DNA from 4 places in the Ruegeria sp. G12 genome. Region 1 is predicted to be linked to each of the others. Evidence: riboswitches for the same ligand, from Rfam matches in the RefSeq annotation. Region 1 holds a riboswitch; each other region holds the start of a gene.
The links. A riboswitch is a leader RNA that binds a small molecule or an ion and turns the genes downstream of it on or off. The one in region 1 is predicted to bind cobalamin.
Positions count from the first base shown of each region.

Region 2: another riboswitch for cobalamin. It lies ahead of ACR0JN_RS07795 (energy-coupling factor ABC transporter permease); the one in region 1 lies ahead of ACR0JN_RS05995 (DUF1636 family protein).
Region 3: another riboswitch for cobalamin. It lies ahead of ACR0JN_RS07950 (hypothetical protein); the one in region 1 lies ahead of ACR0JN_RS05995 (DUF1636 family protein).
Region 4: another riboswitch for cobalamin. It lies ahead of ACR0JN_RS11895 (DUF1636 family protein); the one in region 1 lies ahead of ACR0JN_RS05995 (DUF1636 family protein).

Region 1 is NZ_JBQFOO010000002.1:428,909-434,412, forward strand. It holds gene ACR0JN_RS05975 (TolC family outer membrane protein) at 1-331, opposite strand, end outside; gene ACR0JN_RS05980 (protein-L-isoaspartate O-methyltransferase family protein) at 427-1,080, opposite strand; tRNA gene ACR0JN_RS05985 (tRNA-Cys) at 1,309-1,382, shown strand; gene ACR0JN_RS05990 (NAD(P)-dependent oxidoreductase) at 1,424-2,560, opposite strand; cobalamin riboswitch at 2,526-2,728, shown strand; gene ACR0JN_RS05995 (DUF1636 family protein) at 2,812-3,192, shown strand; gene cobW (cobalamin biosynthesis protein CobW) at 3,189-4,244, shown strand; gene cobN (cobaltochelatase subunit CobN) at 4,248-5,504, shown strand, end outside.
Region 2 is NZ_JBQFOO010000003.1:18,233-23,736, reverse strand. It holds gene ACR0JN_RS07815 (heavy metal translocating P-type ATPase) at 1-1,503, shown strand, start outside; gene ccoS (cbb3-type cytochrome oxidase assembly protein CcoS) at 1,507-1,665, shown strand; gene secE (preprotein translocase subunit SecE) at 1,766-1,963, shown strand; gene nusG (transcription termination/antitermination protein NusG) at 2,152-2,685, shown strand; cobalamin riboswitch at 2,856-2,997, shown strand; gene ACR0JN_RS07795 (energy-coupling factor ABC transporter permease) at 3,049-3,729, shown strand; gene rplK (50S ribosomal protein L11) at 3,996-4,445, shown strand; gene rplA (50S ribosomal protein L1) at 4,447-5,145, shown strand; gene ACR0JN_RS07780 (phosphotransferase) at 5,211-5,504, opposite strand, start outside.
Region 3 is NZ_JBQFOO010000003.1:47,332-52,835, reverse strand. It holds gene ACR0JN_RS07960 (DNA polymerase III subunit gamma/tau) at 1-770, opposite strand, end outside; gene ACR0JN_RS07955 (protein-tyrosine phosphatase family protein) at 941-1,444, shown strand; gene ACR0JN_RS07950 (hypothetical protein) at 1,446-1,853, opposite strand; cobalamin riboswitch at 1,944-2,164, opposite strand; gene ACR0JN_RS07945 (alpha/beta hydrolase family protein) at 2,287-3,180, shown strand; gene rsgA (ribosome small subunit-dependent GTPase A) at 3,213-4,238, opposite strand; RNA gene ffs (signal recognition particle sRNA small type) at 4,396-4,494, opposite strand; gene ACR0JN_RS07930 (bifunctional 2',3'-cyclic-nucleotide 2'-phosphodiesterase/3'-nucleotidase) at 4,534-5,504, opposite strand, start outside.
Region 4 is NZ_JBQFOO010000004.1:286,916-292,419, reverse strand. It holds gene ACR0JN_RS11910 (glucokinase) at 1-38, shown strand, start outside; gene ACR0JN_RS11905 (carbohydrate kinase family protein) at 78-1,004, shown strand; gene ACR0JN_RS11900 (D-lyxose/D-mannose family sugar isomerase) at 1,025-1,690, shown strand; cobalamin riboswitch at 1,745-1,948, shown strand; gene ACR0JN_RS11895 (DUF1636 family protein) at 2,048-2,404, shown strand; gene ACR0JN_RS11890 (ABC transporter ATP-binding protein) at 2,401-3,192, shown strand; gene ACR0JN_RS11885 (ABC transporter substrate-binding protein) at 3,189-4,139, shown strand; gene ACR0JN_RS11880 (FecCD family ABC transporter permease) at 4,141-5,151, shown strand; gene ACR0JN_RS11875 (LacI family DNA-binding transcriptional regulator) at 5,157-5,504, opposite strand, start outside.

The DNA of each region.
Region 1 (5,504 bases):
AGATCAGCTGGGTCAGAGTCAGCCCGGTGAAGAACCGGGCCGGGTTGGTCGTCGTTACCGTCGTTCCGGTGCGTGTTCTTGTGTATTCCTGGCTGATATCAACCGTCCAGTTGATGATCGGACGCAGGGCCGAAAGAGCAATTGCCACATCTTCATCCGCTGCACGCAACAGGGCCCGGTTCTGTTCCAGCAGGCCGCTGGTGTTATACGCGCCGATGAACGCATCTGTAATATTGTCCGCCCATGCTGCACGTCCGGGAACCACGCTGATGGCAATGCCAGCGGTCAAAGCCAACGCCCTGACCAGCTTACCTGTCGCCGTACCACGCATAACCAAATCCTCTCAAATCGAAATAACGCTGCCTCTCCGGCAGTTTGCGTCTTTGTTTTCAACTAATCAAGGCAGCAAAAATATCTGTCAAATAACTATAGCGAAAATGCACACTTTGCGGAAAAGCTTTCTAAAACCGGTGCGCTGGCGTTAAAGGCATCCCGCCAACTGACCCGTTCACCGGATTTGCGGCCGATCCGGACGGTTCCCAGATTGCCTTCGATGAACAGGCAAGCAATGCGGCCATGATCCTTGAGCTGACCCAGCAGATCGTCCGGTATCTCCTCGACCCCGCCCTGGATCATGATCACGTCATACGGCCCATGTTCAGCCGCACCCTGCGCCAGAGGTCCCACATGGACAATCGCATTGTCGGCATTCGCGTCACTGAGCAGGCTTTGCGCCTCGGACGCAAGGGTTTCGTCTTCCTCGACACCCACAACCAACTCGGCCATTCGCGCCGCAACAGCGGTGGAATAGCCAAGCGCCAAACCAATATCCAACACCGCTTCATCACCAGAGATATTCAGCAGATCCAGCATCTTAGCCAGCGTCCGCGGCTCAAGCATGCAGCGCCCGTTTCCCAGGTCGATCAAGCCATCGGCATAAGACGCCTCACGCTGTGACGCGGGCACAAAGCTTTCGCGCGGCACGTTCAGCATAGCGTCGATGATCGGAAATTTTGTGACGTCCGAGGGCCGAACCTGCGTGTCAACCATCGTGCGGCGCCGGGTGGCGAAATCTGTCATGTGATCTCTCGTCTTGAACCCTTGATTATCTGGCTTGTGCCACATCCCTTGAGCACCGGCAACGGCCCAGATGCCGCAACCGAGGTTTTGTGACAGGTTTGGTACCGGGGCGAGGGCGTTCAATTTGCGAGGCGAGCGCCGATTTTACATTCTTCCCACTGGACGCCCCCAGCGAAAGCTGCTAAAACGCCCTCCACACCACGGCAAGTATTTGATTTTACTTGAAAAGGCGAGTTGGCGGAGTGGTGACGCAGCGGATTGCAAATCCGTGTACACCGGTTCGATTCCGGTACTCGCCTCCATCTCTCTGAAACACCTCGGTTTTGCGGTTTGGCTGCCAGCGTTATTCTGCGGCGCGCCCTTGCGGGATGACTTCATATCCTGGCTCTTCAGGCTCATCATCCTCCATTTCAGCCGGAAAACCGGGCGCGCGGATGTCCAGGCCGGTGGCCTCTTCCAGCCGTCGGATGATGTTCGGCGACAGTTCGCGGTCGCCGTAGCGCGCGATCCCGTCTTCGAAAATCTTGATCATCAGCGGGTTGATCTCAAGCGGCACTCCGGCGCGGTCGGCCACGTCCTGAAACAGGCCAATATCCTTTTTCACCAGATCCATGGTGAACGAGATATCGCGCGAGCCGTTCAGGATGACTTGACTTTCCGTCTCATGCACAAAGGATGTCCCCGACGAAATCTTGATCGCCTCATAAGTGGTCCCGAGGTCCATCCCGGCGGCCTTGGCGGTCACCAAAGCCTCGGCGCAGGTGATCAGGTTGGCGGTGGCCAGATAGTTGGTCAGCACTTTCAGCACCGAGGCCGAACCCAGATCGCCCGTATGCAGGATGCGCCGCCCCATGGTGGTCAGGAAGGGCAGAATACGCTCGAACGTCTCGCGATCACAGCCCGCGAAGATCGAGATATTGCCGGTCGCAGCCCGGTGGCAGCCGCCCGAGACCGGGCAATCCACCGCAGCCCCGCCCCGCTCGATCACCATCGCGCCAAGGCGTTTGACTTCGGCTTCGTCGGTGGTCGACATCTCCATCCAGATTTTGCCGGGGGTGACCTCGGGCAGCATCTCTTGCATCACCGCATCCGAGGCAGCGGGGGATGGCAGGCAGGTGATCACCGCATCGCAATCGCGCATCAGCTGGGCCGGGCTTTCAGCGGCCTTGGCCCCTTGCGCAACAAACGCAGCCACCAGATTGGGGTTCAGATCATGCACCGCCAGATCGATCCCGTTGCGCAGCAGCGATCCCGAGAGCTTGCCCCCCACATTGCCCAGCCCGATAAACCCTACTTTCATGCGCCGCACCCTCCTGTTCGCGTCTTGCGAGCCATGCCAGCACGTTGGCCCAACCGGATCATGCCGCCCAGCGACCCGGACAGGTCGCTTTTTAGCCGCGCAATCACGGATCAGCGTGTTGCGCTTGACAAGCGGGGCAACCCTGCCGCATGTCCCTTTCGTTGGTGTCTGCGACAGCAGATGAAAAGGGAATGCGTCAGCGGGTTTTCCGTCAAACGCAGCCGCCCCCGCGACCGTGACCGGAGAGGGTGCCCAAGCCACTGGCGAATGCCGGGAAGGCGGGACATCCGACAGAGGACGCCTCTGACATCCGCAAGCCGGGAGACCTGCCAGCACCCGAGAATGAAACCGGACGGGGTGTTCCGGTGTCGGGTCAATGGACCCGCATGAAACCCCGTCCCCCACGAAGAGGATTTGGGGGGATGAGAGACATGACCGAGACCGCTCCGGTCGAATTGCTGGTTTGCACCACTTGCCGTCGCGGGCTGCCCGTCGAAGATGATGCGCAACGCCCCGGCACATTGCTGCACAAGGCGCTGGAACAGGCAGACCTGCCCAAAGGGATCACTCTGAAAGCCGTGGAATGCCTGTCGAACTGTGACGAGGGCTGTTCCATCGTGCTGCGTGGCGGCCCGGATCGCTGGACATTCGTCTATGAGCATCTGAACGAGGTCGACCACGTTGACGTGATCGTTGACGGCGCCACCAAGTACCTAGCGACCGAGGATGGCCTGGTCAAATGGCGCGAGCGCCCTGAACATTTCCGCAAAAACTGTGCGGCCCGCATTCCCCCGATTGGAGCCCTGAAATGAGCAATCTTGAGAAACTCCCCGTCACCGTGATCACCGGCTTTCTGGGCTCGGGCAAGACCACGCTGGTCCGTCATCTGATGCAGAACCCGCAGGGCAAGCGTCTGGCTGTTGTGGTCAACGAATTCGGCGATGTCGGCGTCGATGGCGATATCCTGAAATCTTGCGCCATTCCTGACTGCCCTGCCGAAAACATCATGGAGCTGGCCAATGGCTGCATCTGCTGTACTGTGGCCGACGATTTCATCCCCACCATCGAGGCCCTGATGGCATTGGAGCCACGCCCCGATCACATCCTAATTGAAACCTCTGGTCTGGCCCTGCCCAAACCGCTGCTGAAGGCATTCGATTGGCCCGATATCCGGTCCAAGATCACAGTTGATGGCGTGATCGCTCTGGCCGATGCCGAGGCCGTCGCTGCCGGTCGTTTCGCGCCCAATGTCGAGGCCGTGGACGCCCAGCGTCTGGCGGACGATTCCATTGACCACGAAACACCGCTGTCCGAGGTATTCGAAGATCAGATTTCCTGCGCCGATATCATCCTGCTGACCAAGCCCGATCTGGCCGGTCCCGAAGGTGTCGCGAAAGCGCGAGAGATCATCGCCGCCGAAGCCCCGCGCCCTTTGCCCGTCGTTGAGGTGGCCGAAGGTGCCGTAGACGTGCGCGTCGTGCTGGGCCTTGAGGCCGCCGCCGAAGATGACATGGACGCTCGTCCCTCCCATCACGACGGCCATCACGATCACGAGCATGACGATTTCGAAAGCATCATCGTCGAGCTGCCGGAACAGGCCGACCCGCTGGATCTGGTTGCCAAGATCGAACGTCTGGCCAAGGAACTCAACATCCTGCGCGTCAAAGGCTATGCCGCCGTTCAGGGCAAACCCATGCGCCTGCTGGTGCAGGCCGTAGGTGCGCGTGTGCGTCATCAGTATGACCGTCCGTGGGAGCCCGGCGAAGACCGCCGCTCGCGCCTTGTGGTCATTGCTGAGCATGACGACATCAAAGAGGCCGAAATCCGCGATATCCTTGTGGGCGTGACCGAGACCGCCGAGTAAGCCATGCACGTCGTCTTCCGCGAAAGCCACGGGCTCGAGGAAACCGAGACCCCGACCGATCTGGGCCAAAGCCCGGCGGATCTGGTGGTGCTGTCCTTTTCTGACAGTGACCTCGGCGCTTTCGCGGCAGGCTGGCATCGTGGCGGCGGCCCAGAAGGGCGGATGCCGACCCTCCGGCTGGCCAATCTGACGGCGCTGAAACATCCCTTGTCCATCGACACCTATGTCGAGCAGACGCTGGAAGGGGCCAAAGGCATCCTGATCCGTCTGATCGGAGGGGTGCCCTATTGGTCCTACGGTTTGCAGCAGGTTCTGGCGCTGGCGCAGGCCAAAGGGATCGCTTTGGCCGTCCTGCCTGCCGATGGGCGCGAAGACACGCGGCTGGATGAGTATTCCACCTTACCCGTCTCGACCCTCCGCCGTTTGGCGCATCTCTGCGACACGGGCGGAGAGGTTGCAGCGCAGGCGGCACTGGCGCAGATGGCGCTGGCAGCGGGGCTTTACGCAGGTCCCGTGATGGGGGCAAAAACCATCCCCGAATGCGGTGCATGGTGCCCGGATCGCGGTGTGATCCCGGTAGATGAGGCGTTCTCCGGCGATACCAAACGCATCCTCGTCACCTTCTACCGCGCCTATCTGACCTCCGCTGATACCGCCCCGGTCGCAGCCCTGATCCGCAGCCTGCGCGCGCGGGGTCTGGAGGCTGTGGGCCTCTTCGCCCCCTCGTTGAAAGCGCCCGCAGCCGCCGATTGGCTGCGCGACACCATTGCGGCCATGAACCCGTCTGCCATCATCAACGCCACGTCGTTCTCAGGTAAAGGCGCGTCGGGCACCTCGCCTCTGGACGCGGCGAATGTGCCAGTGTTTCAGGTCGCGCTGGCCACCTCGCGCCGCAAAGCATGGGCCGAAGCGGAACGCGGTCTATCTCCTGCCGACCTCGCGATGCATGTCGTTCTGCCCGAGGTGGACGGGCGGATCAGCGCAGGCATCGCGTCGTTCAAAGAACCCGGCAAACGCGACCCACATCTGGAATACTCCCGCTTTGCCCACCGCGCAGAGCCTGAACGGATTGAGGCCCTCATCGACCGCGTGACCGGCTGGCTAAACCTGAACGACAAGCCCAAGGCGGATCGGGTGCCCGCGCTGGTCATGTCCACATATCCCGGCAAGGATTGGCAGATGGCACATGCGGTGGGTCTGGACGCGTTGGCCTCGGCCGAGGCCATACTGTCCGACTTGCAGGCCGAAGGCTACAGCACT
Region 2 (5,504 bases), on a different contig from region 1:
GACTACCGCACCCGCGCTGCGGCCCGATCCGCGGCTGAGGAACTGACCGCATTGGAAGTGCCCCGCGCCATTCGCGTCACTCAAGGCCATGAAGAAGAGGTCGCGGTGTCGGCGCTGTCTGTCGGCGACCTGATCCTTGTGCGCCCCGGCGGGCGGATGCCTGTGGATGGTGAAGTGGTCCAAGGCCAATCCGAACTGGACCGGTCGCTGCTGACCGGGGAAACCCTGCCGGTCTTCGTTGAAACCGGTCAGGCGGTCAGCGCCGGTGAGGTGAACCTGACCGGGCCCCTGACCATTCGCGCCACAGCGGTGGGTGAAGATACCTCGCTGCACCGCATGGCCGATCTGGTGGCGATCGCGGAATCCGGGCGCTCGCGCTATACCTCGCTGGCGGATAAGGCGGCCAAGCTTTACGCGCCCGGGGTGCATATCCTGTCGGCGCTTAGTTTTGTGGGTTGGTACATCTATTCCGGCGATCTCCGCACCGCCCTGAACATCGCGGCGGCGGTGCTGATCATCACCTGCCCCTGCGCGCTGGGTCTGGCCGTGCCAGCGGTGACCACAGCAGCCTCGGGCCGGTTGTTCCGCAAGGGGATGTTGATCAAACACTCCACCGCGCTTGAACGTCTGGCCGAGGTGGATACGGTCGTGTTCGACAAGACAGGCACGCTTACCTCTGGCACGCCGGAACTGACCAACCTGAGCGACCATTCCCGCGCCGATCTGGAAATCGCGCTGGCCTTGGCCGAGGCCTCTGCGCACCCGCTGTCGGTCTCGCTGGCCTCTGCCGCGCGGGCCGCCGGGATCAAACCAGCCAACCTGCGTGACATCGTCGAAGTGCCAGGATATGGCACCGAAGGCACCTATCGCGGCCAAAGCGTACGTCTGGGTCGCGCGGCTTGGGTGGGCGGTGAGCAGGGGGCTGAAACCTCTGCCTGGCTAGCCGTGGGGCAAAACGCGCCTGTCGCGTTCAGCTTCACCGATGCCTTGCGCCCCGGCGCAGCGGAGGCGGTCGCCGCATTTGCCAAGTCCGGCAAGCAGGTGATCCTGATCTCAGGTGACACACGCGGAGCCGTCGGGGCGCTGGCGGACAAGTTGGGCATCACCAACTGGATTGCCGAGGCGCTGCCGCAGGACAAGGCCGGGCACATCCAAAACCTCAGCCAACAGGGCCACCGGGTTCTGATGGCCGGCGATGGCCTGAACGACACAGCGGCGCTGGCGGCGGCGCATGTCTCGATCTCTCCGGCCTCGGCGCTGGATGCGGCGCGGGTGGCCTCGGACATCGTGCTTCTGGGCAATGACCTGTCCCCTATTGCAGAGGCCTGCGATACGGCAGTCAAGGCCACCAAACGGATTCGCGAGAACTTTCAGATCGCCACCGTCTATAACGTGATTGCTGTGCCTTTGGCGGTGATCGGGCTGGCGACCCCGCTGATTGCGGCATTGGCGATGTCGACCTCGTCTATTACCGTATCCCTGAACGCATTGCGGCTGAGGTAAACGATGGAAGTGCTGGCCTACCTGATCCCGATTTCCCTGTTTCTGGGCGGTGTTGGACTGGTTGCGTTCATCTACACAGTGCGCTCGAACCAGTACGAAGACCCCGAGGGCGATGCCCGCCGGATTCTGAGCGATGAATGGGACGACAAGCCCAAGCCGTAACCGGGCCATGCCCGAACTTCACAGTTGTCCCGACTGCCCTTGAAATTGCCGCAATGCCCGGTTATGTCCGGCCCATCCGCTAGCAGAGAGAATACGCCAAATGGCTACCACCAACCCGATCCAGTTCATTCAGCAGGTCCGTGCCGAAGTTTCCAAGGTCGTCTGGCCGACCCGGCGCGAGGTGCTGTTGACCACGGTTATGGTGTTCATCATGGCCGCGCTGACGGCTGTGTTCTTCGCTCTGGTCGATCTGGGCATTCGCGGCGGTCTGCAGCTTATTCTGGGCGCATTCAGCTAAGCGCCCAAACACCACTGCCCCCTTGCGCCCCGCGCAATGTGCTAGTAGGTGACGCGGGACTATTCGGAATGGGCGTGCGGCGATTCGGACCGCGCGCCGCTTTTTATTCCGGGTCACGCGATAGGATTTCAATTCCGGTGCATCCGGCCAACAGGATGCGACCGAAGGCAAACAAGGACGACAGGTTCATGGCGAAACGGTGGTACTCGGTCAGCGTTCTTTCGAATTTCGAAAAGAAGATCGCAGAGCAGATCCGCACGTCGGTGGCCGAGCAGGGCCTTGAGGACGATATCGACGAGGTTCTGGTGCCCACCGAAGAGGTGATCGAAGTGCGCCGGGGTAAGAAGGTCACCACCGAGCGCCGCTTCATGCCGGGCTATGTGCTGGTGCATATGGAAATGTCGGATCAGGGCTACCACCTGATCAACTCGATCAACCGCGTCACCGGTTTCCTGGGCCCGCAGGGTCGCCCGATGCCGATGCGCGATGCCGAGGTGAACCAGATCCTGAACCGCGTTCAGGAAGGCGAAGAAGCGCCCAAGCTTATGATCACCTTCGAGGTGGGCGAAAAGGTCAAGGTCAACGACGGCCCGTTCGAGGATTTCGACGGCATGGTCGAAGGCGTGGACGACGAGGCGCAGAAGCTGAAAGTCTCGGTTTCGATCTTTGGTCGGGAAACGCCAGTTGAGCTGGACTTTACGCAGGTTACCAAGCAGGGCTGAGGCGCCCCGCAAGGAATTGCTTTCGGCCGCGATGTTTAGGGCATCGCGGCTTTTTTTGTCGGCGGCGTCACGGAATTACGTAGACCGAGACGTTCACGCCAAATGTTTTTTGAAGATTCGCGGGCGTACGCTTACATGTCGCAGACAGAGCTTGCCCGCGGCCTGTGGTCATGTAGTGTCGCGTTGATGGTGGCCTTCGAGAGGAGGTCTTAATTGGGAACCGGGTGAGATGCCCGGACTGCCCCCGCAACTGTAAGTAGCCGAACTATCAGAGCTACGAGTCAGGATACCTGCCATCTTAATGCAACCGCCGGAAATCCGGCCCTTCTATATGCGTCGGGTGGACGCGAAAGGAACTCTCTAATGCACATCGAACCTGGCGTCGTCGACGGCGCGAAAATGGTCCTCGCCTATGGTACGGCTGCAGCCGCTGCTGGCTATTCTTTGAAGTTGATTGGCGATGATTTGAAAACTCATTCCATGGCGTCATTTTGCGTGCGCTCGGTTGTGGCTGCTATCGGCGTTTTTGTATTCTTCGAAGTCTTTCCGCACTTCGCTGTCGGCATCTCAGAGGTGCATTTCATACTTGGTACAACCCTGTTTCTGCTGCTCGGGGCCGGTCCGGCAGCCCTTGGTCTAGCTGGCGGTCTGGCAATTCAGGGTTTCTTGTTTGCACCGTCTGATGTACCAATGTACTTCGTCAACATCTCGACCCTGCTTTTTCCGCTTTTTGCAGTGGACGCGCTGGCCAGAAAAATCATCCCGCAAACCATCAGCTATGTCGATTTGCGCTATTCGGACGTGCTGAAACTGTCCGCTGTGTATCAGGGTGGCGTCGTTGCCTGGGTAGCCTTCTGGGCAATCTACGGGCAAGGCGTTGGGGCCGAGAACATCTCGGCGGTGACAAGCTTTGGCATGGCGTACTTGCTGGTGATCCTGATCGAGCCGCTGGCCGATCTGGCCGTTCTGGCTGGCGCGAAAGGCCTGCGGACCTTGACCGACCGGGGCATCTTTACGCACCGTTTGCACAACGCGGCAGCATAAGCGCGAAACCAACGGTCTGTGGTGCCCGCCGCGCCGCAGACCTATCTGGACGGTTTTGTGACTCAAGCTGTCAGGCGTGCGCATAACTCAGCTTTCGAAACCGCAAGCCGCCCCCTTGCCAACCCTCGCATTCCCCTATAAACGCCGCCTCTATCGTCTTCGGGCGAGATTCTCTCGTGGGAGGTTGCTGGGATCGCGATCCCGGGCCGGACCACGCAACATAGTCTGGGCGAAACGCGTTTCGCCCGAGTTGAAAGGAAAACCAAATGGCTAAGAAGCTTGCTGGTACGATGAAGCTGCAGGTTCCTGCAGGTCAGGCGAACCCGTCGCCGCCAGTTGGTCCGGCGCTGGGTCAGCGCGGCATCAACATCATGGAATTCTGCAAGGCGTTCAACGCCAAGACCGCAGACATGGAGCAAGGTGCCCCTTGTCCGACCGTGATCACCTATTATCAGGACAAGTCCTTCACCATGGACATCAAGACGCCGCCCGCGTCTTATTACCTGAAAAAAGCCGCTGGCCTGAAGCCGGTTGGCAAGCGGAACCGCCCCCGTGGTGCCGAGAACCCCGGTCGTGAGACTGTGGCCACCGTGACCACCAAGCAGGTTCGCGAAATCGCCGAAGCCAAAATGAAAGATCTCAACGCCAACGACGTCGAAGGCGCAATGCAGATCATCCTGGGCTCGGCCCGCTCTATGGGCATCGAGGTGAAGTAAGATGGCAAAACTCGGTAAACGTACCCGCGCTGCGCGCGAAGCTATCGCCGGCAAGGAAAACCTGTCGGTCGAAGAAGCGGTTGCTTTGGTAAAAGGCAACGCGACCTCGAAATTCGACGAGACCATCGAAATCGCTCTGAACCTGGGCGTTGACACCCGTCATGCGGACCAGATGGTGCGCGGCGTTGTCGGCCTGCCCAACGGCACCGGCAAAGCGATGCGCGTTGCTGTTTTCGCGCGTGGCCCCAAGGCGGACGAAGCGAAAGAAGCAGGCGCGGATATCGTTGGCGCAGAGGACCTAATGGAAACCATTCAGGGCGGCACCATCGAATTCGATCGCTGCATCGCGACCCCGGACATGATGCCGATCGTCGGCCGTCTGGGTAAGGTTCTGGGCCCCCGCAACCTGATGCCGAACCCCAAGGTCGGCACCGTGACCATGGACGTGAAAGCAGCCGTGGAAGCAGCCAAGGGCGGTGAAGTTCAGTTCAAGGCGGAAAAAGGCGGCGTTGTGCATGCCGGTGTTGGCAAAGCGTCGTTCGACGAAGCCAAGCTGGTCGAAAACGTCCGTGCCTTTGTCTCGGCCGTGGCCAAGGCGAAACCGTCGGGTGCCAAGGGTACCTACATGAAAAAAATCGCGCTGAGCTCGACCATGGGCCCGGGCGTGACGCTGGATGTGGCGGCTGCTTCGGGCGAATAAGCTCCGAGCTGTCAGAAAGATCAGACCCGGGCGGTGCGAACTGCCCGGGTTTTTCTTTTTTGGCACTAGTCGAGTGTCTGCCGGAACGCCTGTTGCAGCCTCAGCTCAAGCCGCGCGCGGCGGTGGTCTTCCTGCGGGCTGCAGGCATAATCGCTGCGGCTGAGAAACAGCCAGTCTTTCAGCAACCGCCCCCGGATGCAGAAATCCAGAATGTCGGTATTGATCGGATGGCGGTAGCGGCGAAAGAACATCTCTTTGTGTCTTTTCAGAATGCCGCTGCGGTCGACCTCGGAGGCCGGGCCATCGCGGAAGATATCCGCCTTCAGGAAGTCGACGATGTCATAGGCCGCGAGTTTCTC
Region 3 (5,504 bases), on a different contig from region 1:
CGGTCAGCCAGACCTAGCATCGCGCGCACCTGATCGGCGCTGGTCTCACCCGCGCCGTGGCTGATCGCCTGATCCAGCAGCGAGGTCGCGTCACGGGCCGAGCCCTCGGCGGCCCGGGTGATCAGCGCTAGCGCGTCCTCGGCGATCTGCGCGCCTTCGGCGTCGGCGATCTTGCGCAGCAGGCCGATCATGTCCTCGGGCTCGATCCGGCGCAGGTCGAAGCGCTGGCAGCGTGACAGGACTGTGACCGGCACCTTGCGAATCTCGGTGGTGGCGAAGATGAACTTCACATGCTCGGGCGGTTCTTCCAACGTCTTGAGCAGCGCGTTGAAGGCGCTGGTCGAGAGCATGTGGACCTCGTCGATGATGTAGATCTTGTAACGGGCCGAGGCCGCGCGATAGCGCACGCTGTCGATGATCTCGCGGATATCATTGACGCCGGTGCGGCTGGCGGCGTCCATCTCCATCACGTCGACATGGCGGCCTTCCATGATCGCTAGGCAATGCTCGCATTGGCCGCAGGGTTCGGTCGTGGGGCCGCCCTGACCATCCGGCCCGATGCAGTTCATACCCTTGGCGATGATCCGCGCGGTGGTGGTTTTGCCGGTGCCACGAATGCCTGTCATGACAAAGGCTTGGGCGATCCGATCCGCCTCGAACGCGTTTTTCAGCGTGCGCACCATGGCGTCCTGACCGACCAGATCGGCGAAGGTTTCCGGGCGGTATTTGCGGGCGAGAACCTGATAGGCAGGGCTGGGCGTGTCGGTCATGTCTGCTTTCGCGGATTCGAGGTCTGCCGCAGCGTAGAGGTCGCCGCCGCCCGCGTCCACAGCGTGTCGTCAGGATTTTTGTTTTGGAAAACGCCGGTCCTTGCGTAAACTGGTTCAGCCTATTTCAGAGACTGTATTTTTGGCGATTATTGTACGAGGGGGCTCGGTTTATGTCTCAGATGGCAATCTATGCGCTGCAGGTTGGGGGCGGTACGCTGGCGTTGACGCCGATTCCGGGCTGCAGCGGGGATTATTCCGGCGATCTGGACCTGATTTCGGATTGGAAGCCGGGGCTGGTGATTTCGATGACTACTGCGGTTGAGATGTTGCAGCACGGTGCGCAGGATTTCGGCAGCGATATTCAGGGTCGGGCCAGCCGTTGGGTGCATCTGCCGGTTGAAGATTTTGGTGCGCCGCCGCAGGCGGTCGTCGACGCGTGGCCCTCGGTCAGCGCGACGGTGCGGCAGGCGCTGTCCGGTGGCGGGCGGGTGCTAGTCCATTGCCGGGGTGGATGTGGCCGGTCGGGCATGGTTGTGCTGCGGCTTATGGTCGAAAGCGGAGAGGCCCCGGACAAGGCACTTTCACGGTTGCGGGCCATCCGGGCCTGCGCGGTCGAGACCGAGGGGCAGATGGCCTGGGCCGTCGGGACGGCGCAGGCTGTAAGTAGCGTCTAGTTCAGGGCGAAACCTGATGAACCTGCGCTGGCACTTCGCGCGAGGCAATTGCGGTGACTTCAAGCATGGCGCAGGGCGGGCTGGTGATTGCGCTTGAGGGCAATGTGTCCAAGCCTGTGCCAAAGATCATGTCGGCATAGCGGTCCAGCGCTTCCAGATCATCCTCGGCCTCCCTGCCACAAAACACACGGATCTGATCCGGGCGCGCCCGAAACCGGGCGGTGCAGCCGCCGGGGCAAAAGCTCAATTCGCTGCTGCCTTCGATTTCGAATTTATCGGTGGTTACGGGCCCGGCCTGCGCAACCGCTTGCGTCAGCGTCCGCGCCATTCGGGCCAGCGCCGGACAGGTTTTGCCGGTCCGCTGGCATACGGTTGCGGTGAATTGATGTGTCTTCGTCTTCCAGATCATCCTGCGCCCTCCGCGCGGCGGACGGGGGATGCGGATCAGGCGGGACTGCGCGAAGCTGTCAGGACCTGCCCGGACACCCCGCCCGAGTTTCGGTTTCAGTTTTTGATGGCAGGTCTCCTGACTTGCGGGTCAAAGCGTTGCCGACCTTCCCAGCCTTTCGGCCAGTGGTGTTCCGGCAGTGCTCACCGCTTACAGTTGCGGGGGCAGTCGCGGCCTTGGTTCGTTCCGGCATCGCCGGGCAGAACCGCACCGAGTTCCCTTTTCATCCCGACACCTTGTGGGGGCCGGAAACCATCACACAATCGCTAGCGGTTGGCCGGGGCCCGAGTCAAGCTGATCTTGATCCGAGTCTTGCGCTGATCGCCCGAAGCGGACGTTTGGTCATGCGGGTTAGCTGTTGACTTGCCCGCGCCGTTCAGTGCCTGATCAGAAAATGAACCGATTGGTTCAGATTGATCCCGAGGGTTCCATGTTGGACGCGCAGCAGACGGTGTTGACCGAAGATTTTCAGTTTCCCTCCGGCCCGGCGATGCTGTCGGCGCGGTTGTACCAGCCTGTGACCGAGCCGGAAACGGTTGTCGCGCTGAACAGCGCCACCGGCGTTCCGCGCGACTATTACCGGCATTTCGCGCAGTGGCTGGCATCTGAGCGGGGCATGGCCTGCCTGACCTATGACTATCGCGATTTCGGGACGTCCGCGTCGGGGTCACTGAAACACTCAAAGGTCACGATGGCGGATTGGGCTCTGACCGACATGCCCGCCGCCCGCGCCGAGATGCGGCGGCGTTTTCCCAACGCGCAGCACTGGACCATTGGCCATTCGGTCGGCGCGATGCTGGGGCCGGTGCAGCCGGATATCGACCGAATCGACCGCATGATCTGCGTGTGTTCCGGGCTGGTTACGCTGACGGATCACCCCTGGCCCTATCGGGCGCTGGCGGGGCTGTTCTGGTACGGCCACGCGCCGTTGGCGGTGCGGATGATGGGGTATCTGCCGGGCAAGGCGCTGGGATTTGGCTCGGATTTACCTGGGCCTGTGTATTGGCAGTGGCGTAGATGGTGCACGGCACCGCTGAACTACGTGCCCGAGATTGGCAAGGGGCTGCCAGAGGCCAAATGGGCAGGGTCAGGCGTACCGGTAAATCTGTTCACTTTTGAGGACGATCAGATGGTGCCGCCGCAAGCCGTTTGGCGGCTGGCCGATCTGTACGGACCCGAGGCGAAACGGCATCTGCTGTCCCCGCAGGATTTCGGACTGCGCGAGATCGGCCATATCGGCGTTTTTGCGCGGCGCAACGCAGCTGTCTGGCCGCGCCTGATTGGCTGAGAAAGGGCACCGGGTTCTCGGTGCCCCTGCACTCATAGCCCTTTGCGGGATTTCTTGTCCTGCATCACGGACCGCACCATTTTGCCAAACGCCTTGTCGCGCGCCCGCGATTGCGCCACGGTTTCCGAGTTCCTCTGATCCTCGCGCCGCAGCTTCCGCCAACGCTCCAGCCGGTCGGCATCCAGCGTGCCGCCCGCAATCGCCGCCTGTACGGCGCAACCGGGTTCACCCTGATGCTGGCAGTCCGAAAACCGGCATAAGGCGGCACGTTCGAGGATGTCCGAGAACACCTCATCCACGCCCTCATGCGCGTCCAGCAGTCGCAGGGCGCGCATGCCCGGCGTGTCGATCAGCCAACCGCCGTTTTGCATACGGTGCAGGGCCCGCGATGTCGTGGTGTGCCGCCCCCGCGCGTCGTCTTCGCGGATGCCTGCGGTGCCGTCCTGCCGCCCGGTCATTCCGTTTGCCAGCGTGGTCTTGCCGACGCCGGACGACCCGACCAGCGCGGCTGTCTGCCCCGTAGAACACCACGACAGGACTTGCTTTATGTCATCAGCCTCCCGCGCGTTCACGGTCAGAACCGTCAGGAATGGAGCCAGTGCCTGCGCCCGGACGGCGTAGTCCGACGGGTTGGCGCAGGTGTCCGCCTTGGTCAGAACAACGACCGGGTAGCAGCCGGATTGATGGGCCAGTGCCAGATACCGCTCCAGCCGGGGCAGGTTGAAATCGGCGTTGCACGAGCTGACGATGAACAGAACGTCCACATTGGCGGCGATCAGCTGTGCCTCGGCCCCGGTGCCTGCGGCGTGGCGTTGCAGTGTGCTGCGCCGGTCCAGCAAGTGGCGGATTCGGGTGTGGTTGTCGCTAAGCACCCAGTCGCCAACGGCAAATTCGCCGGTGGGACGATCAGGTGAAAGCGGCGTTTCGCCCTCCGCATTCACGCCGATCAGCCGGTCGCGGTGGACGGCGCTGATGCGATAGGGGGTGCACGACGGATTGGCCGCGTGCTGCGCGGCAAAGTAAGAGGACCATCCGAGGTCCTTAAGGGTAAAAGTCATTGGTCTGCCTGTGTTCAGGTACAGCAAAACCCACAGATGGCAGGCGCGCATCCGTCGGTCGTGGGGTCAGGCAGTCGCGTGGATTGGGTTCAGAACCGCTCTGCCCGAAGGGTCTTTGCTACATTCATAAAAGCCCTCCTGCGGCTGGGGTTTGACTAAGTGAGAGGTTGGACATCGACCCAAGCGGGGCTCGTTGTGGCTGCTTCCTTCCGGACCTGACCAGGTTGGCGAGGCGCTCGCCCGCGCCAACCTCTCAATCTCCGATATAGGCAGGTGCCGGGCAAAAGACAACCCGTCAGAGTGTCAGGCGTATCTGCTCGAACCCGTCCCCGTCGCGCCCCAGTTGTTCAGGGGCAAAGATGTCCAGCTCGTCCAAATACTTGATCGCGCCGGGACCGGTTCTGAGGATGGCAGAGGCCCCTGAAATAGGGAAAAACGAGAAAGGGTGCAGAGCATTTTCAAGCGGGTCCTGCGGCAGGTTATTGGACAGGTAAGCCCGCAGAATCTCCTTTATGTCCAACTTGGGCAGGTCAAGGAGTCGCGCATTTAACAGCGCCCGGACATTCCCGCCTCCGCTGGCGCGGTAATTGTTCAGCGCGACGACAAATTTCTGGTCCGGATCGACTGGCTTGCCTTGGAACTCAACCTCTCTGACCCGTTGGTGGGTGAGGTCCGTCAAGGCCCCCTCGGCATCGAACCGCGCGGGTTGGGACAGGTCGATCCGATAGTTGAGGCCGAATAGAACGTCAAAATTGTATCCCACGCGCCGGGAATCGATCAGATCACGGGTTTGGCCGGGGGCCTGTTGGTTGAAGACGCTCGCCGACATCTCAAGCCAGTCCTGCACCTGAGCGCCCGTCGCGATGATCCCTCGCAATTCGTTGGGAAACAAATGCAGATCCGCGATGTGGCGCAGACAGATTTCCCCGGCGGGGACGTCGCTGTACCAACGCGGGCCGGATCGCCCACCGCTTTTGCAGGGCGCTACCGCCGACAGGACCGGCAGACCGGCCAGATCAGGGCCCATCAGATGCGGGCGCAACGCTGCAGCCTGCGCCGCCGCCAGTAACGCCAGCCCCCGATCCGGTGCGCAGAGGCTGAAATTGCTGTGCAGATCATCGGCAATCCGGGCGACCGGTTCGGCGACCATGGCCCGCGTCCCCTCATGCGCTGGTGCAAAAAGCCGGACCAGATCGGGGTGTTCGGGAACGGGGTCGGTGTCGGGCAAGACCGGGTGCAAGTCCGCGTGGCTTTCTTCAACCCGCC
Region 4 (5,504 bases), on a different contig from region 1:
GCGCTAACAATTTCTGCAAAAATGCGCTCGCGCGGTAAACTGGCCGCATGAACTGAATTTCGCGGAAGGAATGCGGGATGATCCTGTGCTGCGGTGAAGCCCTGATCGACATGATCGCCGAGCCCACGATCTCGGGTGCAAGCGGGTTCGTGCCGCATTCGGGCGGGGCTATTTTCAATACGGCGATTGCCCTTGGCCGTTTGGGTGCGCCAGCGGCCATGCTGACGGGTCTGTCCTCGGATATGTTTGGCGATCAACTGGCGCAGGCGCTGAAAGACAGCCACGTGGACACCGCGCATGTGATCCGCTCGGACAGACCGACAACGCTGGCTTTCGTGCAATTGAAGGACGGGCACGCCTCGTACACTTTCGTTGACGAAAACACCGCAGGCCGGATGTTGCGGGCCGAGGATATGCCGGACCAGTTGCCAGCCGTGTCAGCGCTGTATTTTGGCGGTATCAGCCTGGCTTGCGAGCCTTGCGCCGACGCCTATGCCGACCTTCTGGACCGCCACGGCGCGGGTCGTGCGGTCATGCTGGATCCCAATATCCGCCCGGGTTTCATTCAGGACCCGACCCGGTATCGCACGCGGCTTAACCGGATGATCGCGCAGGCGGATATCGTCAAGGTCTCGGACGAGGATCTGGACTGGATCGTGCCGGGCCCGGAACCTCTGGCCGAGAAAGTGCCGCTTTTGCTGCAGGCGGGGCCTTCGGTGGTTATTGTCACCCGAGGCAGCGAAGGGGCCACGGGCTATCTGGCGGACGGAACCGAAGTGTCGGTGCCAGGTCAGCCGGTCGATGTTGTCGATACGGTCGGTGCGGGCGACACGTTCAACGCCGGTGTTCTGGCCGAGTTGCACAAAGCCGGAAACCTGACCAAAGACAGTCTTCAGGCGCTGGGTGTCGACAATCTTCGCGCCGCCTTGTCCTCTGGCGCGGCTGTTGCCGCCGTCACAGTATCCCGCGCCGGGGCGAACCCGCCCTGGGCGCACGAGCTTTAACCCCTAATAAGGGCAATCCCATGAAACGATCCGATATCAACCGCATCAAGGCCGAGGCGCAGGCCTTTATCCATTCTTTCGGCGCTGTGCTGCCCCCTTTTGCCGACTGGTCCCCCGACCAGATGCGCAGCGAAAAGGCGGCTGGCATCCGGGATCGCAGTCTGGGCTGGGACATTACCGACTACGGTCAGGGCAGGTTTGATGAGCTGGGCCTGTTTCTGTTCACCCTGCGCAATGGCGACGCAAATGACCTGAGTCTCGGGCGCGGGATGCTATACGCGGAGAAACTGCTGATCTCGCGCGACAAGCAACTGTCCCCGATGCATCGCCATATCGTGAAGGCCGAGGATATCATCAACCGGGGTGGCGGTGATCTGGTGATGGAGATTTACGCCTCGGACGCAGACGGAGGGATCGACCGGGACACTCCCGTTGTCGTGCCCAGCGACGGTTGCCCCGTGACCATCCAGCCCGGTGAGCTTTTGCGGCTCGCGCCGGGGCAAAGCGTCACGCTCATGCCCGGCATCTGGCACGCCTTCTGGGCGGAACGCGGCGACTGTCTGATTGGCGAGGTCTCGACCGTTAATGACGACCGCACCGACAATGTGTTCGAAGACCCGATCCCGCGCTTCGCCACGATCGAGGAAGACGCCGAACCCGATTTCCTTCTTGTCGCGGATTATTGACCGGCGTCAGCGTGGCGCAGTCGAACCCACGCTCTTGACAAATATTCCGTCCCCGGACTAGCTGCACGGGATGGTTCCCGACGGCGTGCCCGAGGGATGAAAATGGGAATACGGTGCGGCCTTTGTGGGCCAATGCCGTGACTGCCCCCGCAACTGTAGGCGGAGAGCGACGCCAAATCGCCACTGGCCCGAGGGCCGGGAAGGTTGGTCGAGCAACGACCCGCAAGTCAGGAGACCTGCCATCATATGTTCAACCAACCCGGGGCGGGGCGTCCTGGAAGGAGGCTTTGATGGCACGCGTGCGTGTTCAAGATACCGGCAGCATCTGTCTGCATTTGGCATTTTTCGGGGCGAAGAATGCCGAACGATACTGATCACTACGTGCTGATTTGTGAGACCTGTCAGGGGCCTGTTTCGGCGGACGTTGCGAAAGACGTTCTGGACCGCCAGCTTCCTGAAGGTTTCAAAACCCGCCTGATCGCCTGCATGGCAGGGTGTGAACGGCCCATGACCGTGGGCCTGCAGGCACCGGGCAAGGCCCAGTATCTGTTCGGCGATATTCAGACCGAAAAGGACCTGACCGCGCTGGTCGAGTTCGCCTGCCAGTATCGCGACACGCCAGACGGCTGGACCAGTGCCTCGGACCGTCCCCCTGCCCTGCTGACCAAAACCCTATCGCGCCTGCCCCGCCTGCCATCGGAGGATGAGGCATGAGCTTTCTGGTGGCCGAGGGTTTGGAATACTACGCGCTGAACGGGGATGTTCTGTTGCAGGACACGTCCTTTAGTGTCGAAGAGGGTTCGATCCTGGCGATTGCTGGCCCGAATGGTGCGGGCAAGACCACGTTGCTGAAACTTCTCTGCGGGGCCGAACGCCTCGCGTTCGGGGATGTTCGTATTCGCGGTCAAAGCCTGCGCAAACTCTCTGCCACGCAGCGGGCGCGGACGATTGCCGTGGTGGGCCAGCAGGAGTTTCCGGACAGTCGGCTGCGGTTGCGGGAATATGTGGCGTTGGGCCAAATTCCCATCAAAGCGGAAAGATCGGCCAAGGATCATGCAACCGATCTGAAGCGGGTTCTGGATGTCACCGGGCTGTCGCATCTGGCAGAAAAGCCGCTGGGCAGGCTGTCCGGTGGGGAAAGGCAGCGCGCCCATATCGCGCGGGCTTTGGCCCAAAATCCGGATTTGCTGTTCCTGGACGAACCCACCAACCATCTGGACCCTGACGCCAAGGGACACATGCTGTCGCTGGTGGCGGAACTGGGCGTGACCGTCGTCATGATCGTGCACGATCTGGTCATGATCCCCGAATTTGCGACCCATGTAGCCCTGATGAAGGCTACGCGCCTGACCGGCTTTGGACCGGTGAGCGAGGTGCTGACCCCGGACCGCGTCCGCGAAACCTTTGGCGTGGATTACCTGTGCTTTCAGCATGAAGGCCGCGTGATCCCCGCGCTCGATATCCGAAAACGTAAACTGTCACCTTGTGAGGATTTAGGATGAAGCAGAAACTCTGGCCCGTGGCGCTGATCACCGGTCTTGCAAGCGGCGCAGCGGCGCATGAAGTCACGGTCGATAACTGCGGTGAGCCGCTGGTGTTTGACACCCAGCCCGAGCGGCTGGTCGTCCACGACATGAACATGACCGACATGGCCTTTGCGCTTGGTCTGCAGGACAAGATCGTTGGCCTGACCGGCATCACCGGCTGGTACAAGACCAGCCCCGATTTCGACGCGCAGCGCGGCGACATCCCCGAGCTTGCGCCGAAATACCCGACGATCGAGAACCTCGTTGCGGTGGAACCCGACCTGTTCTTCGCGGGCTGGTATTACGGCATGAAACCGGGCGGAGACGTCACGCCGGATACGTTGGCCCCATTCGGCATCAAGACCATGATCCTGTCTGAGAGCTGCGTGCATCTGGACAAGGACCGTCCCGAGGCCAGCATGGACCTGCTGTTTGACGATGTTCTGCGTCTGGGCAAAGTGATGCATGTCGAAGACAGGGCCGAGGCGCTGGTGTCCGGCTGGAAAGAGCAGCTTGCCGCGATCAAAAGCAAAACCGCAGATGTGACCAAGCCGCGTGTCTTCCTGCTGGACGGGCCCGCTGATGCGCCCTTTACAGCGGGTAAATTCGCCATCCCCGACGCGATGATCACGGCTGCTGGCGGTGTGAACGTGACCCATGATCTGGACACAAGCTGGGGCCGTACCTCGTGGGAGGCCGTTGCCGCCGCGAACCCGGAATTCCTGGTGCTGCTGGACTATCAGACCGGCAACGGGGCGGAAGACACGTTCAAATTCCTGCAGGAGCACCCGGTGATGTCGCAAACCGATGCGGTGATAAACAAACGCTGGATCGGCCTGCGTTACGAAGAGCTGACCCCCGGACCGGCCAACATCGACGCCATCGAGAAAATGACAAGGGCCATGCACCCGGTGGGCAACTGATATGGCCCAAACGGGCCGTTTGATACTGCTGGGGGCGGTCGTTCTGATCGCCCTTTTGCTGTTGTCCGTGGTCTACGGAACAACGCCGATCCCGGTTCGGGACGTTATCTCGGCGATTGGCCTTGGCACTGGTCTGACCGATGGTGAGATGTCGCCCATGCACCGGATCGTGTTCGATCTGCGCCTGCCCCGGGCCCTGTTCGCCGCTGTCATCGGGGCCGGGCTTGGTGTTGTTGGCGTAGTTCTGCAAACTACCACGCGCAACGATCTGGCGGACCCGTTTCTGTTTGGCCTGTCCTCGGGTGCTGCGGCGGGTGCGGTTCTGGTGATCACCGTCACCGGGGATGTTCTGGGTATCTGGACCCTGCCGCTGGCGGCGTTCTGCGGCGGCCTGATTGCATCGGGCATTGTCCTTGCGCTGGTCCACAGCCTGCGCACCAGTGCGCCGGAGAAATTAATTCTCGCCGGGCTGGCGGTGTCTTTCCTGTTCTCGGCCATCACCAACTACCTGATCTTCGCCGGAGACAGCCGCGCCGCCCATTCCGTGATCTTCTGGATGCTGGGCGGGCTGGGTCTGGCCCGGTGGGAGACCTTCCCGCTGGTTCTGATCGGCCTCGGTCTGATCCTGAGCTATGCGCTCTACCGCAGTCGATGGTTGGACGCGCTGCTGACCGGGGATTTTACGGCTGCCACGTTGGGCATTCCGGTACAGGGCCTGCGGTTCAGCATGTTCTTTGTCGCCGCGCTTGCAACAGCCAGCTTTGTTTCGGTCGCGGGTGTGATCGGGTTTGTCGGCCTGATGGTCCCCCACATCGCCCGGGGCATTGCCGGAACCCTGCACCGCAACTTGCTGGTGGCCTCAGCAATTGTCGGAGCGATTCTGTTGACCCTGTCCGACATCCTGTCTCGGCTTCTTCTCGCGCCGCAGGAACTGCCCGTGGGGATCGTGACCACCTCCATCGGGTCGCTGTTCGTGTTTTTGTACCTGTTCAAATCGGCACGGAGTGACTGACGTTGTTAATGCGTCCCGCGCGGCACGAAATACGGGTCAATCAACAGCGTTTCACTCTGGCTGGCGGGGTCTTCCAGCCGGCGTTCAAGCAATCGGATGACGTGCTCGACCGACTGGTCTATGGGGTTGTTCACGGTGCTTAAGTTGAACATCGGCCAGCCAGCCATCTCGATGTCGTCAAACCCTACAATCGACAGCGACCCCGGTACATCCACGCCCAACTCGCGCGCTGCCGTCAGGGCTCCAATGGCGCTGGCGTCATTGGCGCAGACAAGCGCGTCCAGATCGTGATCTTGCAGCATCCTCATCGCCGCGCGGTAGCCCGCCTCAACGGTAAATTCTCCGGCCTTTTC